Regions from separate parts of the Cryobacterium sp. Hb1 genome, predicted to be linked through region 1. Evidence: riboswitches for the same ligand, from Rfam matches in the RefSeq annotation. Region 1 holds a riboswitch; the other holds the start of a gene.
What was found. A riboswitch is a leader RNA that binds a small molecule or an ion and turns the genes downstream of it on or off. The one in region 1 is predicted to bind thiamine pyrophosphate.
Positions count from the first base shown of each region.

Region 1 (7,500 bases):
CACGGTGTGTGCTCCAACGCGACTGGACCGATTCCCCAGGCGCTGCGTCGGCTGTGTCGCATGAAGCAGGGTCATTTACCGCAAACGCGAGGCCCGCCGGCGGTATCTGCGGGGAATAGTCATGCACGGGTCCTCTTTCGGCCGAATGCCGCGAACGCGCCAAGTCCAAGGCCAATTGCGGGCAGGACCAGCGCAGCAAGACCCAGACCGAGAGCAACCTCGGCGTCAGACCCTGATGCGCTGGTCACGGGCGATTTGGGCGTGGCAGAGTCCGCGCTCGCACAACGGTAGCCAACCTTCCGCCTCTGCCCGACTTCCAGCCCGGTCAGGCGAGTCCAGTGTCCCATTGTGCTGGGGCCGCTGTTATCGGATTGTTCGTGATGGTATCAACCGCGTCCTCGGGTCCAACCCGATATTGAACCATCATGTCGTGATCCTCATGCACGGTGTTGTGACAGTGAATCATGTACCGGCCACGATGTGGCCCGAACTTCATCAGGAGCTTCACGTTTTCATTCTCGCCGACGTAGACAACGTCTTTCGGACCCTTCTCATGTGCGAATGGAGCCCGACCGTTCCGGCTGAGAATTTGAAAATCAATCAGGTGTAGGTGCATGGGGTGAAACCAGCCGCCGGCGTTGTTGGCAAATTCCCAAACCTCAACCGAGTTCAGTTCTGGATTCGCCAACACCTCACGGAAGTTACTGGCAACGACTTGCTCCCACGTACTGCCGTTCACGGTCCACAAACCGTTATTGCGGTTGACCCGGAAGGAGCGCTGAACCGTCGCTGCGGAAGACTTGAGCGACATGACCTCGCAGGGGGCCAGTTGTACGGGAATCGTGTTCCAGGTGGGATCGTTCGTGTCGACCGTGTCCGGAACGACGTCGAAAGCCATGATCGAGTTCGTGAATTCGTAGTCGACATTGTTTTTATTGGACAGGTTTCGCAACACGATCCGTTGGCCTGGCGTGTATTTACGAAAATCGATGAGGATTTCATAGCGCTCGGCTGGCGCGTGGCGCCAGCTCGCCACGGACTGGGATACCGGCATCAGACCGCCGTCGGTGGCGACCATTGTCACGGGATCGCCCGTGCTGAGGGTCGGACGCAGTGACCGGGAAAGGCAGGCGTTGAGGACGCGGAACCGGTAAACGCGCTTTTTGACTTTCATGACCGGCCACGGCCTGCCGTTGACCATAATCACATCGCCCCAGAGCCCGGAGTGGTCATTACTGTCATAACCAAGTGATCCGTCGACGGCGAACATGGCGTCATTAATGGTCAGGGCCACGTCGAATTCTCCTTGGGGAAGGAGCGCTCGTTCAAGCGGATCATGCATGTGATACTGCGCGGCCAGGCCCGAGTAGACGTTGATCGCGGTGTTATGCACCGCATGATCGTGGTACCACACGGAGCGGGCCGCTTGAAAATTCGGGTACAAGTAGTCCTTGCGAAACCCCGGATTCGTAATGTCGTTTGCATAGCCGTCATATTGCGGCAGCGAGGCCGATCCATGCAGGTGCGTGGACGTGAACAGCGGATGACCATGGATCGGGTGCTTAGCGGGTAACTGATTACGCACCCGCAGCACAGCCTTCGTCCCTTGATCGACGCTGATGGTGGGACCAGGGAAAATACCGTTATACCCAAGAATCGGGGTCTTTAATCGGGGGAGAATAGCGGCACTGGCCGCCATCTCCGCGACGGTGTAATACTGCACGGGCGCCCCATCGACGGGATCAATACCCGTTCGATCCGGTCGCAATATGGGCGCCTGAACGAAAGGTGTTTGAAAGGGCCTGGGTAATTCACTTGGATCAAGAGCGCTCGCAGCTCCTGCTTCCGCCTTCCGCAGGGGGAGTGTCAACAAACCCACTCCTACCGCTCCTACACCACCTAATAACAAAACTTGTCGCCGTGAAATAGTCATGCTGCTAATCCTTTTTTATGCTGTTGGATTAGGCACGGTATAACGCATCGGAGCGGGTGGATATGGATCTTTTCTTACAGAAGTGTGACGTCTGGAGCCGGGAGAAAATCAGGCATTATGGTTATTCTCTGGTGCCAAAAAAATAGCTTCATCATGAAATTTCAATAACCAGGGTGGACCGGATGGTTTCGCCCTGTGCGGCGGTCTGCCTGGCCGGGGACAACAGGCCTTGAGGCTCCAGCCCCGTCACCCCGACGACCACCCGCACCCGGTGGATTACTGGGGAATCCTTCCACGCAACTCCGGTGCAGGCTCGGCCGACATCCAACCGTGACTCACCAATGAGTTCACGCCGATAGCGCACGCCACGCCCCGTCATTAATGACCATAGATACTCCCCGCGGCGTGCGGAGCTCCGTCCTGCTGGTGGAAAGAACAATGACCACTGCGACTCCGAGCAGCACGAGAAGAAACGAACTTACTGCCACCAGCCGGCGACGATGCTATTACCGCCGACCGAGAAGAGAACCAGTATTGCCAACAGTTTCAAGCGGTCAATGCAACGATTGCATAACATTACGAACGTATCGCCCAGGAATTCAGAATTTGTTACATAGTTTGTCAGACGGTCTGCGTGGTGCGAAAGATCAGCGCGCAAGCCACAGCGACGTGAATTAATCCTGTTCCGCGGATGCTGAAACCGTGGCTTCTTAGTCGCAGTGGTCATTGACGTTATCTCGACAGCTATGTGACCGATTTCTTGTCTATCAATTGTCTTGACATCTCCCATTGAGATCACATAGATTTTAAGCGCTGCCCTGGACCTTGTCAGTGGATTCACTCACCACGTCTAGGGAGTCCCTTGTCTACAGTTACTATTCGATCGTTCCGGCCCGCATCGTGACCGACGCCGAGACGGAGCCGCGTTCTCCGGAAAGCAGTATCGGCGGTCATCTGCTACTCGAACGGGTGGCCGCGGGTGACGCACTCGCCTTCGGCTCCTTGTATGACGCCTTCGTCGCCGACACCTATGCAATCTGCCTGAATAAGTGTGCAAACCCGTCACTGGCCGACAAAGCCATGGCAAAAACATGGATCTTCATATGGAGCCATGCCGCCGCACTTAACGACCAGGCGGGTTCAACGAAATTCATCGTGCTATCCGCTACTTGGACCGTCACCTCGCAGGGCGGCAGATACTTCCCCAGCTGATTACCGGATAGTCAGGGTGATGCATTCCTTCCCCATTCTGAGACTTCTCATGCGTCCGGTTGGATTCTGGTGGACCGTGCTGTTGACGGCGATGTTCGAGCGTTCGAGGTGCTCGTACGGCGGCACGGGCCGCTGATACGCATGTACGTGATGCGCATCCTGGGCGCTAAAAGCGAGGTGGACGACGTCGTCCAAGAAACATTCATCACGGCATGGGCGAAACTGCCGAATCTAGAGAGAACCCTGCTGTGGTCAGGACACGGCGTCGGCGCGGCTTATTCGTGGGGGCAACCCGCATAAAGACGGTCCTCGAGTGCTGGGCGCTGCTCACTCTTGCCTACTGTTTAGGTGGCTGTTCAGGCTGTCAGGTGCTTTGCGCGGCCGTGAGCGCCTTGGCCTTGCCCCGGTGAGTAGACACCTCACAAGAGAGAATGTTCTTAGCCTGGCGCAGCCACCGGAGCCCCCGTGTCGATCGTGTGCACCGACGGATGCTGAAGCAGACTGACGGTATCGGTGAGCCGGCCCGAGGCGATGGTGGCGTGTAGCGCCCGCTGCTCATTCGCGTCCGTAAATAACGGAGTTGGCGCTGAGCCCTGCGACGACAAAGTCGACCAGCGCGGCAGTTGATGAGTTCAGGCCTGGGACGCGAATTCGCCGGTACCGGTGGTTGCGTATACTCAGTCGCAGCGACACGGGGTGCCGACTGGATGACGGTCGGCTGAGATGACACCCGTTGAACCTGATCTAGTTCGAACTAGCGAAGGGATGTCACGGAGAATTTCGTGTACCAGAGTGGTGCCGGATCTCGTCCTTTCGCCTTACCTAAGGTGAAGAAAATCATGCAAATAGCAGAACAGATTGTCCTGGTCACCGGCGGTGCACGCGGCTTGGGTACAAGCATCGTGCACGCTTTCGCGGCTCAGGGCGCCCGGGTCGTCATTAACTATCGCAACAGCGCCGCAGCGGCGGAGACCCTGGTTGCCAGCTATGGTCCTGAACACGCTTTTGCTGTGCGGGCCGACGTCACCGACCGAGAACAGGTCGCGGCAATATTCACGCAGGCTCAGGCACATTTCGGGTCCCCTGTTACAACGGTGGTCAATAACGCGTTGGCCGATTTCCGCTTCAACGGCGATGCCCGCTCCGGCGCTGCCGACATCAGTTGGGACGAGTTCGAGGCGCAGTTCTCTGGCAGTGTCCGCGGTGCCCTGAACACGACCCAGCAGGCGCTGGCCGGCATGCGCGAAGCCGGGTTCGGCCGCATTATCAACATCGGCACGAACCTGTTCCAAAACCCGGTGGTGCCGTACCACGACTACACGGCCTCCAAGGCCGCACTGCTCTCATTGACCCGCACCCTTGCCTCAGACCTTGGCCCGCACAACATCGCGGTGAACATGGTCTCCGGCGGACTGTTGCGCACCACGGATGCCAGCGCAGCCACCCCCGAGGACGTGTTCGACTTCATTGCCGCGTCCACCCCGCTACGCAGGGTGACAACCCCCGCCGAATTTGCCGATGCGGTACTTTTTTTTGCTTCCCCCTGGGCGCGGTCGGTCACCGGGCAGAACCTGGTGGTCGACGGCGGCCTGGTGATGAACTAGGGGCGCGTCGGTCATGTCAGCTCCGCGCCAGCTTCACTTCAATGCATTCCTCATGGGTTGTGGCCACCACGGTGCCGCTTGGCGGCGGCCACAGTCGCCCGCAGACCAGTTGGGAGACATCAGTTTCTATGAACGGCTCGCTCAAAGCGCTGAACGTGGTTTCTTTGATGCCGTGTTCTTCGCCGACGGACACGCCGTCGGTGATGTGAGTACCGGCCCGCGGTGGTTTCTTGAGCCGTTGACCGCGATGGCCGCGATGGCGCGGGCGACGAGCCGCATCGGGCTGGTCAGCACCGTCTCGGCGACCTTTTACACGCCGTTCCACGCGGCGCGCATGCTTGCATCGTTGGATCACATCAGTAAGGGGCGCATCGGCTGGAACGTGGTCACCTCCATGTTTGACGCCGAAGCCCGCAACCATGGAATGGACGTGCTGCCCTCCCATGATCAGCGCTACAGCCGAGCAGGGGAGTTCATCGAGGTGGCACTGAAATTGTGGGATTCGTGGGAGGACGATGCTCTGGTCCTAGACCGCGGAGGTCTCTATGCTGACCCGACCCGGGTGCGAGCAATCGGCCACTCCGGCGAACACTTTCGGGTGGACGGTCCGCTGACGGTGCCGCGCCCGCCGCAAGGTCGACCGGTATTGTTCCAGGCCGGCGCCTCCGACCCTGGCCGGGCGCTGGCCGCCCGTTATGCCGAAGGAATCTATGCGGTGGCATATGACCTCGCCAGCGGGCAGGAGTATTACCAAGATGTGAAGAGGCGCATCACCGTAGCCGGCCGCGATCCGGATGCGGTGTTGATCATGCCCGGACTCGTCACTTATGTCGGGTCCACACAGGCGAAGGCGCAGGCGCAGCAAGCGGAGGTCGACGCCCTCCTGCCGACCGAGCAGTCGCTCGCGCAGCTGGGAACGTTCGTGCAACAGGATTGCAGTGCCTGGGACTTGGATGCGCCGGTGCCGCCGCTGCCGCCGCTGGCCGGCTTCACCGGGCCGCAGGGCCGGTATGCGACCATCCTACGAATTATTCAGGCTGAGCAGCCCACGGTCAGGCAGCTACTGGGCCGGCTTGCCGCCGGCGGTGGGCATTGCACCATGGTCGGAACGCCGGAGCAGATCGCCGACCAAATCGAGTTGTGGTTTCATTCCGGTGCCGCAGACGGCTTCAATGTCATGCCGCCGCTGCTGCCGGAATCCTTGGACGAGTTCGTGGACCGGGTGATCCCAGTGTTGCAAAGGCGCGGCCTGTTCCGCACCCGCTATACCGCCGATACCTTGCGTGGGCACTTGGGGCTACAACGCCCCACGGTCGGCGCTGACGTTTAGGGTGCTCTGGACGAGCGGGTTTCCTCGTGCAGGGTCGCCAGGAGTGTGCGTTCGTATTCGGCGAACTCTACTGAGGTGGTCATCGACAGCGCGCGCGGCCGCGGCAGGTCGATGGTCAGGTTCAGCCGCACGGATGCCGGCCGCGCACTGAGAACGACCACCCGGTCGGCGAGGTAGATCGCCTCACGGATGTCGTGGGTGATCAGCACCGCAGTCCAGGCGTTTTGGGACCACACCCCCTGCAACCAGGACTGCATGTCCGTGCGGGTGAGGGAGTCCAGAGCCCCGAAGGGTTCGTCCAGCAGCAGGACATCTCTGCCCTGCACCACGGTGCGCAGCAAGGCCGCGCGCTGGCGCATGCCCCCGGAGAGTTCGAAAGGATGTGAATCTTCAAAACCAGACAGGCCGAAGGCCGCAAAAAGACTGGCCGCTTGTGCTCGGGCGATCTTCTTAGTTTCCCCCGCAACCTCGAGGCCGAGGGAGGTGTTCTCCAGAATGCTGCGCCATGGGAACAACAAATCCTTCTGCGGCATGTAGGCAAAGTGTTCATGTTGACCGGTGACGACATCCCCGTCGACTAGGATCTCGCCGGAACTGGCCGTCTCCAGGCCGGCCATGATGTTGAACATGGTGCTCTTGCCGCATCCGCTCGGACCGATCACGGCAACGAATTCACCCGGCTGCGCCGAGAAGGCGACGTCGTCGAGGACCGACCGTACCTGCCCGTGGCCGAGCGGAAACGACTTGCATATTCCGCGCAGTTCGATCTTCGGGGGTGTTGCCTCAACCATGCCGGCTCCTACGTTCCTTCGAATGCCAAGGGATGATCGCCCGTTCGGCGACATAGGTCAACAGAAACAGGCACACGCTCACGAACGCGGTCACTGCAACGGCAGCCAACACAAGATCGGTGCGAAACGAGTTCTTCATCATCGCCATATAAATGCCCAGGCCTCGCTCGGCGCCGACATACTCGGCAAAAATGGCACCGGTGACGGCGTAGGCGATTCCGATTCGGAGGGCTGTGAAGAACGAGGGAAGCGCCGACGGAAGACGCACGTACACGAACTGCTTCCACCGGTTGGCCCCCATGCTGCGCAGCAGATTGATCGCGTCCCGATCGGTGCGGTTGAAACCGTCAATCAGTCCGACCGTGACCGGAAAGAATGTCACCAGGGCGATGACGATGACTTTGGGCAGCATTCCGAACCCGAACCAGATGACCATCAGCGGCGCGATCGCAATGATGGGTATGGCTTGGGATGCCACCAGCAGTGGTACCAGCGCTCGCCGCAGCCCGGGCGAAAAATCGATCAGGATCGCCAGCGTCCAAGCGACGGTCAGGGAGACGGCGAAGCCGAGAAATGTTTCTTGCAGGGTAGGGAGCGTATTCTCCCAGATCGTGGTGCGCGCCTCCCAGC
Region 1 covers NZ_SOHI01000036.1:20,800-28,299, forward strand. Annotated here, with positions in the region: gene E3T38_RS14980 (multicopper oxidase family protein) at 326-1,933, opposite strand; gene E3T38_RS16805 (hypothetical protein) at 2,085-2,312, opposite strand; gene E3T38_RS14985 (hypothetical protein) at 2,765-3,145, shown strand; gene E3T38_RS17220 (RNA polymerase sigma factor) at 3,254-3,445, shown strand; TPP riboswitch at 3,828-3,928, shown strand; gene E3T38_RS14995 (3-oxoacyl-ACP reductase) at 3,985-4,749, shown strand; gene E3T38_RS15000 (LLM class flavin-dependent oxidoreductase) at 4,763-6,079, shown strand; gene E3T38_RS15005 (ABC transporter ATP-binding protein) at 6,076-6,870, opposite strand; gene E3T38_RS15010 (ABC transporter permease) at 6,863-7,500, opposite strand, start outside.

Region 2 (7,500 bases), on a different contig from region 1:
GTTGGCCTGCAGATCATGGCTCCCGCCAAAGCGGATGCCCGCCTCTACACCGTCGGTGCCGCCATCGAGCAGCTGCTCGAAGCGCGCTGGGGACACACCATGCTCAGCCAGGCACCAGCCCTGACCCCGACCGAAATGTTTGCCAGTAAAGAGGGAGCCGTCTGATGCCCAACGCAGAAATGAAGAACCGGGCCGAATTGATGGACTTCGACAAAGCACTCGAACTGTTCGAGCCGGTGCTCGGCTTCGAGGTGCACGTCGAACTCAACACCAAAACCAAAATGTTCTGCGGTTGCGCCAACGAGTTCGGCTCCGGCGCCAACACGAACACCTGTCCCACCTGCCTCGGCCTGCCCGGCGGGCTGCCGCAGGTGAACAAGAAGGCGATCGAATCCAGTATCCGCTTGGGGCTGGCTTTGGGGTGTGAGATCGCGGAACACTCACGGTTCGCCCGCAAGAACTACTTCTACCCCGACACGGCGAAGAACTTTCAAACCAGCCAGTACGACGACCCGATCTGCCACGACGGTTCGATCACGATCGAACTTGAAAGCGGCCGTCTGGTCACCGTCGAGATCGAACGCGCCCACATGGAGGACGACGCGGGCAAGCTCACCCACATGGGTGGCGCCACCGGACGCATCCAGGGCGCCGACTACTCTCTTGTCGATTACAACCGCGGCGGAGTGCCGTTGGTGGAGATCGTCACCCAGATGATCGAGGGCGCCGAACACGACGCCCCCGAGATCGGCAAGACCTACGTCGCGGCCATTCGCGAGATCGCCAAGGCGCTCGGCGTCTCCAACGCCCGCATGGAAGAGGGCAATGTGCGCTGCGACGCGAACGTCTCCCTGCGTCCGCGCGGGTCGAACGTGCTCGGCACCCGCACCGAAACCAAGAACGTCAACTCGCTGCGCTCGGTGGAACGCGCCGTGCGCTATGAGATCCAGCGCCAGGCCGCCGTGCTGGCCGGCGGTGGCACCATCACGCAGGAGACCCGGCACTGGCACGAAGACACCGGAATCACGAGTGCTGGTCGGCCCAAGAGCGACGCCGATGACTACCGTTACTTTCCCGAGCCCGACCTGCTGCCGATGGCGCCGTCGCGCGAATGGGTCGAAGAACTGCGCCTGACCCTGCCCGAGCCGCCCGCGGCCCGCCGCAAGCGCCTGCAGGCAGCGTGGGGTTTTGCGAACCTCGAGTTTCAGGACGTCGTCAACTCCGATCTGCTCGACGCGGTCGAAGCGACCGTCGCTGCCGGGGCATCCGCTCAAGCCGCACGCAAGTGGTGGACCGGCGAAATCGCCCGGCTCGCCAACGCGGCCGGGGTCGCCGCCGACTCGCTCGTGACACCGGCGCAGCTCGCTGCGCTGATCGAACTCGTCGAGGCTGGAACCCTCACCGACCGTCTGGCCCGCCAGGTACTCGAGGGTGTCATTGCCGGGGAGGGCACCCCGGCCGAGGTCGTCGACAGCCGCGGCCTCGCCGTCGTCTCCGACGATGGTGCGCTCATCGCGGCCATCGACGCCGCGCTGCTCGGCCAGCCCGACGTGCTCGCTAAGATTCGTGGCGGCAAGCAGCAAGCCGCCGGAGCGGTGATCGGCGCGGTCATGAAGGCCATGCGTGGGCAAGCGGATGCCGCGCGCGTGCGCGAACTCGTGCTCGAACGAGCCCAGGCGATCGAGTAACGCATGAGTGGTCAGAGCGCTGTCTTCGGAGTAGGCGTGCAGGTCATCGTTCGGCTCGATCGCACCCGGTTTCCCGAGTCCCTCCTTGACGACCCGATCGGCGTGATCGTGGCGGCGGGGGAGTCGGAGGGCTCCGGGCTCTACGCTCCGACCGTCGTGCGGGAAAAATTCTGGGTCGTTCGATTCGAGGAACCATTCTTCGGCCTCGACGGCTCCGGCCCGCACGATTCCGCGCGCATCCCGCAGAGCTTTCTGGAAGCAGCGCCGGAAGCGTGAACGCGATCACTCCAGGGCCGGGCGAGCGCACCCCGTCGACCCGCGACATCCGTCGGTGGCGGCAGTACCTGGCTGACGAACAGGCCGAAGCCGCCGTGTATCGCGACCTCGCGAACCGTCGTGCGGGCGAGGAGCGCCAGATTTTGCTTGCCCTCGCCGATGCCGAAGGACGCCACGAAGAACACTGGCGTCAACTGCTCGGCAGCAATATCGGCTCACCGAGGCGCGGCGCGCTGCGCACCCGTTTTTTGGCGCTGCTCGCTCGACGGTTCGGGTCGGTGTTCGTGCTCGCCCTCGCTCAACGGGCCGAGGGCCGCTCGCCCTACAACGCGGATGCGGACGCGACCAACGCCATGGCTGCCGATGAGACCGTGCACGAAGAGGTCGTGCGTGGCCTCGCCGCCCGGGGCCGCAAACGCTTGTCGGGTACCTTTCGGGCCGCCGTGTTCGGTGTCAACGACGGGCTGGTGAGCAACCTCGCCCTCGTGCTTGGCATCGGGGCGACCGGGGTCCCGGCCGCGACGATTCTGTTCACCGGCATCGCCGGACTACTGGCCGGGGCGCTCTCGATGGGTGCAGGCGAGTACGTCTCGGTGCGCTCCCAGCGAGAACTGCTCGAAGCTTCCACCCCCGCCGCGCCGGCCAAGAGCGTGCTCTCCCACCTGGATCTCGCTGCCAACGAGCTGACCCTCGTCTACCGGGCCAGGGGCATGTCTGAAGACGAGGCGGAGGCGCACGCCCGCGGGGTACTCGCTACCGCCTACGCGGCGACCGGACCGATCTCCGCGGTCAGCCCGCAAGCGCCCACGCATGACGAGCACGAGGCCATCGGCACCGGCACCGGAGCGGCCCTGTCGAGTTTCTGCTTCTTCGCCTCGGGGGCGCTGCTGCCAGTGCTGCCCTACCTGTTCGGCATGAGCGGCTACGCGGCAATCATCGTCGCCACCATTCTTGTGGGCGTCGCCCTGTTGGCCACCGGCGCAGTCGTCGGCCTGCTCTCTGGCGGTCCGCCGCTGAAGCGTGCGCTGCGACAACTCGTGATCGGCCTGGGCGCGGCCGCAGTCACCTACCTGCTCGGGCTGGTTTTCGGAACGACGCTCGCCTAGCTGCTCGATAAAACGTGTCGTCCCGTCGCATAACTCCTGCAGATTGCGTGACGTGACGTACGGCTCCCGCGAAAAGACGCGGTCCCGACATTTTTCAGCAGTGAATTGCAGGAGTTATGCCGTGGAATTGTATTTTCCCTCTGTCGGTAGTGCATATGAGCCGGATCGGGTTAGGGTTTTTCGGTGGGCAGACAGGATGGCAGCGGGCGGCAGATTTCGGCGGACGACGTCGACGACCGCTCGGCGACGGTGCTGCACGTTGATCTGGACGCGTTCTTTGTCTCGGTCGAGTTGCTCTCTCACCCTGAATTCGCGCACCTGCCGGTAATCGTCGGCCACCGCGGCGGCCGTTCGGTCGTCACGGCGGCCAACTACATCGCCCGAAAATACGGTGTGAACTCGGCCATGCCGATGTCGCTCGCGTTGCGGCAATGCCCGAACGCGATCGTACTCGAGCCGCACATGGGACAGTATCGAGACTTTTCCACCCGAGTGATGAGTATCTTCGACGACGTCACGCCACTGGTGGAACGGCTGGGCATCGACGAAGCGTTTCTTGACGTTGCCGGCGCGACTAATTTGTTCGGTTCACCGGCTGTGATCGGCGAGCTCATTCGCGCCCGCGTGTTCGCCGAAACCGGCCTCGTCTGCTCCGTCGGCGCGGCGTCGACCAAGTTCGTCGCCAAACTTGCCTCCGGCCTGGCCAAACCCAACGGTCTGCTCGTCGTGCCGGCCGAAAAGACGGTGGAGTTTTTGCATCCGTTGCCCGTGACCGCACTCTGGGGCGTGGGGTCCGCTACCGAGCAGATGCTGACGCGCCTCGGCCTGAAACTCATCGGCGATATTGCCCGCACGCCCTTGGACGTGCTGAAAAAAACGCTGGGGGAGGCCTCCGGTGTGAAACTGTTCGAGCTGTCCTGGGGGCGTGACCCACGCTCGGTGACGCTCGAGCGGGAAGAGAAGAGCGTCGGCCACGAGGTGACCTTTGAACACGACGTGACTGACATCGACCGATTGCACAGTGAATTGCTGCGGCAGTGCGACCTTGTGGCCGCTCGGCTGCGGCGCAGCGATCTCGTGGCACGGCGCGTGGCACTCAAGCTGCGCTACACAGACTTCAGTACCGTTACCAGGTCGCGCACCCTCGCTGAACCGAGCAATGTCGGCCGGCGAATCTATGAGGAAGCAGTCGCAGCGTTCGACCTGTTGGCCGCGTCGGGTATTCGGGTGAGACTGATCGGGGTGCGGGCTGAGCAGCTCGGTACAGCGTCGGGATCGGTTGGCTTATGGGATCCCGACGAGGACTGGCGCGGCGCCGAGCTGGCGGTCGATTCCGTGACTGAGCGATTCGGGGCGGGAACAGTGCGTTCGGCCTCCTTCTTCAAGCCTCGCCCATAAGACACGAGTCGACTACCCTGTTGGAATGACCAGCCTCCCGGAAAAACTCGCAGAAGCCTTCCGTTCCGCCGGTGTGAAATCGGCTTACGGTGATCCCGTGCAAATTGACGGCGTCACCCTCATACCGGTGGCGCTCAGCTACTACGGTTTCGGTGGCGGTGATGCCGGCGAAGGCGGTGCTGTCGGATCCGGTGGGGGCGGCGGTGGCGTATCGCTGCCGATCGGTGCCTATGTCAAGTCGGGCGGCACCGCTCGGTTTGAGCCGAACGTCATCGCCCTGCTCGCCGTCGGTGTGCCATTCCTTCTGGTCGCCGGGCGCGCCCTGGCCCGAATAATCCGAGCCCTCAAGAAGTAGCTCTGCTCTCTAGGCGGGGCCGGGGCCCGAGCCGCTGGCCCAGTCTATAAACTCGGCCCGGTTCCCCCAGGTGGGCCCGGGCGCGCGCGGCGGGGGCGACGAGCAGAACGGATGCGGCGGGGCCGGCGCGGCCGGCGCGCGAACCGACGGCGCGCCCACCGTGGCACCCGGAGCCGCAGCCAGGGCGGAAAGTGCCACGGGCTGCTTACCGGCAATCCCCGGGCGATGCGCCGACGCCGCATCAGGAACCGACGCATCAGCAGGAGATACAGCGCCGCCAACACGAGCAGGATGCTGATACTCATGTCGTCATTCCCATGCCGCAAGTCTAGGCGGGGCGCTAGAATTGGCGGTATCACGGGAGTCCGGTACACCGGGCTGAGAGGAAGCTGACCAAGCTTCGACCGTCGAACCTGATCTGGATCATGCCAGCGCAGGGAGGCTTCTCGATCCCGTGCCCCTGTATTCACCTACGGAAAGGGCACGAACAGTGCACGCTACAACGAGTTCACTCCGTCAGTCCACTCGCCAGACTTCGAGGGCGAAGAAGCCCCGCAACTTTCGCTGGCGCGTGGTCGACATCGTCGTCGCGAGTGTCATCGGCGTTGCGAGCGGCGTCATCTTCTGGGCCTGGGGCCTGGCCTGGTCCCCGCTCAGCGCCATCCTCGCGTTCACGCCCGGTCTCGAGGGTCTCCTCGCCGGTGGCTGGCTGTTCGCCGGAGTGCTCGGCGGTCTCATCATCCGAAAGCCAGGCGCAGCCGTGTACACCGAAGTCGTCGCCGCCGTCGTGTCGATGCTGATCGGTACCCAGTGGGGCTTCTCCACGCTCATCTGGGGCGTCGTCGAAGGCCTCGGCGCCGAAATCATTCTCGCGCTGTTCCTCTATAGCAACTGGCGACTCGGCGTCGCCCTTCTCGCTGGCGCTGGCGCCGGCGTGGCAGTAGGTCTGCTCGACACGACCTTCACGAGCTATGCGGCATTGGATTTCGGCTACAGGGTCGTCTATTTCGTATCCGCTGTCGTGTCGGGCACCGTGCTGGCCGGCCTGCTGTCCTGGCTGGCCGTGCGCGGCCTGGCCCGCACCGGTGCGCTGAGCCGGTTTGCTGCTGGTCGGGAAGGGTCGCGAGCACCCTCCGCCGCGATCAGCTAGCGGATGTTGGACACCCCGCCGTTCCCGGCCGGTCACGGCGCGCAGATCCGCGCCGTACAGATTCGAGCCCGCGACTGGGGCTGGCGCCACGCCGGGCGCCACAATCAGGCGGTGTCCGGGCTTGACCTGCAGGTCACGCCCGGCGAGCGGGTTTTGCTGCTCGGTGCCAGCGGTGCCGGCAAGAGTACTCTCATGCACGCGTTGGCCGGCGTGCTCGGCGATGCCGAAGACGGCGACGAGACCGGCAGCCTGCTCATCGACGGCCGCCGCGCGGCCGAGGCGCGCGGGCGGGTCGGACTCGTGCTGCAGGATCCGGACTCTCAGGTTGTGCTGGCCAGGGTCGGAGATGACGTCGCATTCGGCTGCGAGAACCTCGCCGTTCCGCGCGCCGAAATCTGGCCGCGGGTGCGCCAGGCTCTCACTGAGGTCGGCCTGGACCTGCCCCTCGACCACCCGACCTCGAGCCTGAGCGGCGGGCAGAAGCAACGCCTGGCGCTGGCGGGCGTGCTCGCTATGCGGCCGGGGCTGTTGCTGCTCGACGAGCCGACCGCGAACCTCGACCCCACCGGTGTCATCGAGGTGCGCGACGCCGTTGTGCGCTCCCTCGATCATTCCGGGGCCACCTTTGTGGTCATCGAGCATCGGGTCGAGGTCTGGCAGGACGTCGTTGACCGCGTCATCGTGCTCGACCCGGCCGGGGGCGTGCTGGCCGACGGCCCCACCCGCGAAATCCTGTCGGGGCAAGGTGAGCGGTTGGCGCAGGCCGGCGTCTGGGTGCCGGCCCTGCCCCCCCGGTTTCCGACGCGCTCTCCGATCACCCCGGCGCAGACCCTGTTGCGGGCCGAGGGGCTCGCGGTGGGTCGTGTTCCGTTTGGCCGGCGCGCGGCATCCGTTGTCGCCGCTGGCATCACCCTCAACCTGCGGGCCGGCACCGCCACCGTTGTGACCGGCCCCAACGGCGCCGGAAAATCCACCCTCGCCCTCACGCTGGCCGGATTGTTGAAGCCGGCCGGGGGAACGCTGCAGGCAAGTGACACCCTTGCGGCCGGTATCGTTTCCGAGCCGCACCGCTGGCGTTCCCAGCAGCTGCTGACCCGCATTGGAACCGTCTTTCAAGACCCGGAACACCAATTCCTGGCCGCGACGGTGCGGGCCGACCTGCAGATCGGCCCGCGCGCCCTCGGGCTCAGCCAGGCCGAACAGACCAGCCGCGTCGACGAGCTGTTGCACCGGCTGCGACTCGACCATCTCGCCGACGCCAACCCGTTCACCCTGTCGGGTGGCGAGAAGAGGCGGATGTCCGTCGCCACCGTTCTCGCGACCCGTCCCCGCCTGCTCGTGCTCGATGAGCCGACCTTCGGGCAGGATTCCCGTACCTGGCAGGAACTCGTGACCCTTCTGGCCGAGCTGCTCGATGAGGGCATCGCGCTCGTCGCGGTCACCCACGACGCCCAGTTCGTCAACGCTCTCGCGGACGAGGAATACCGGCTTGGTATGCCTGACCCGATCCGGCTCGGGACGGGAGCG
Region 2 covers NZ_SOHI01000028.1:370,684-378,183, forward strand. Annotated here, with positions in the region: gene gatA (Asp-tRNA(Asn)/Glu-tRNA(Gln) amidotransferase subunit GatA) at 1-165, shown strand, start outside; gene gatB (Asp-tRNA(Asn)/Glu-tRNA(Gln) amidotransferase subunit GatB) at 165-1,688, shown strand; gene E3T38_RS12795 (hypothetical protein) at 1,692-1,964, shown strand; gene E3T38_RS12800 (VIT1/CCC1 transporter family protein) at 1,961-3,070, shown strand; gene dinB (DNA polymerase IV) at 3,254-4,468, shown strand; gene E3T38_RS12810 (hypothetical protein) at 4,494-4,823, shown strand; TPP riboswitch at 5,171-5,281, shown strand; gene E3T38_RS12815 (ECF transporter S component) at 5,314-5,973, shown strand; gene E3T38_RS12820 (ABC transporter ATP-binding protein) at 5,977-7,500, shown strand, end outside.
Region 2: linked by a shared signal. The riboswitch ahead of E3T38_RS12815 (ECF transporter S component) and the one ahead of E3T38_RS14995 (3-oxoacyl-ACP reductase) in region 1 are both predicted to bind thiamine pyrophosphate.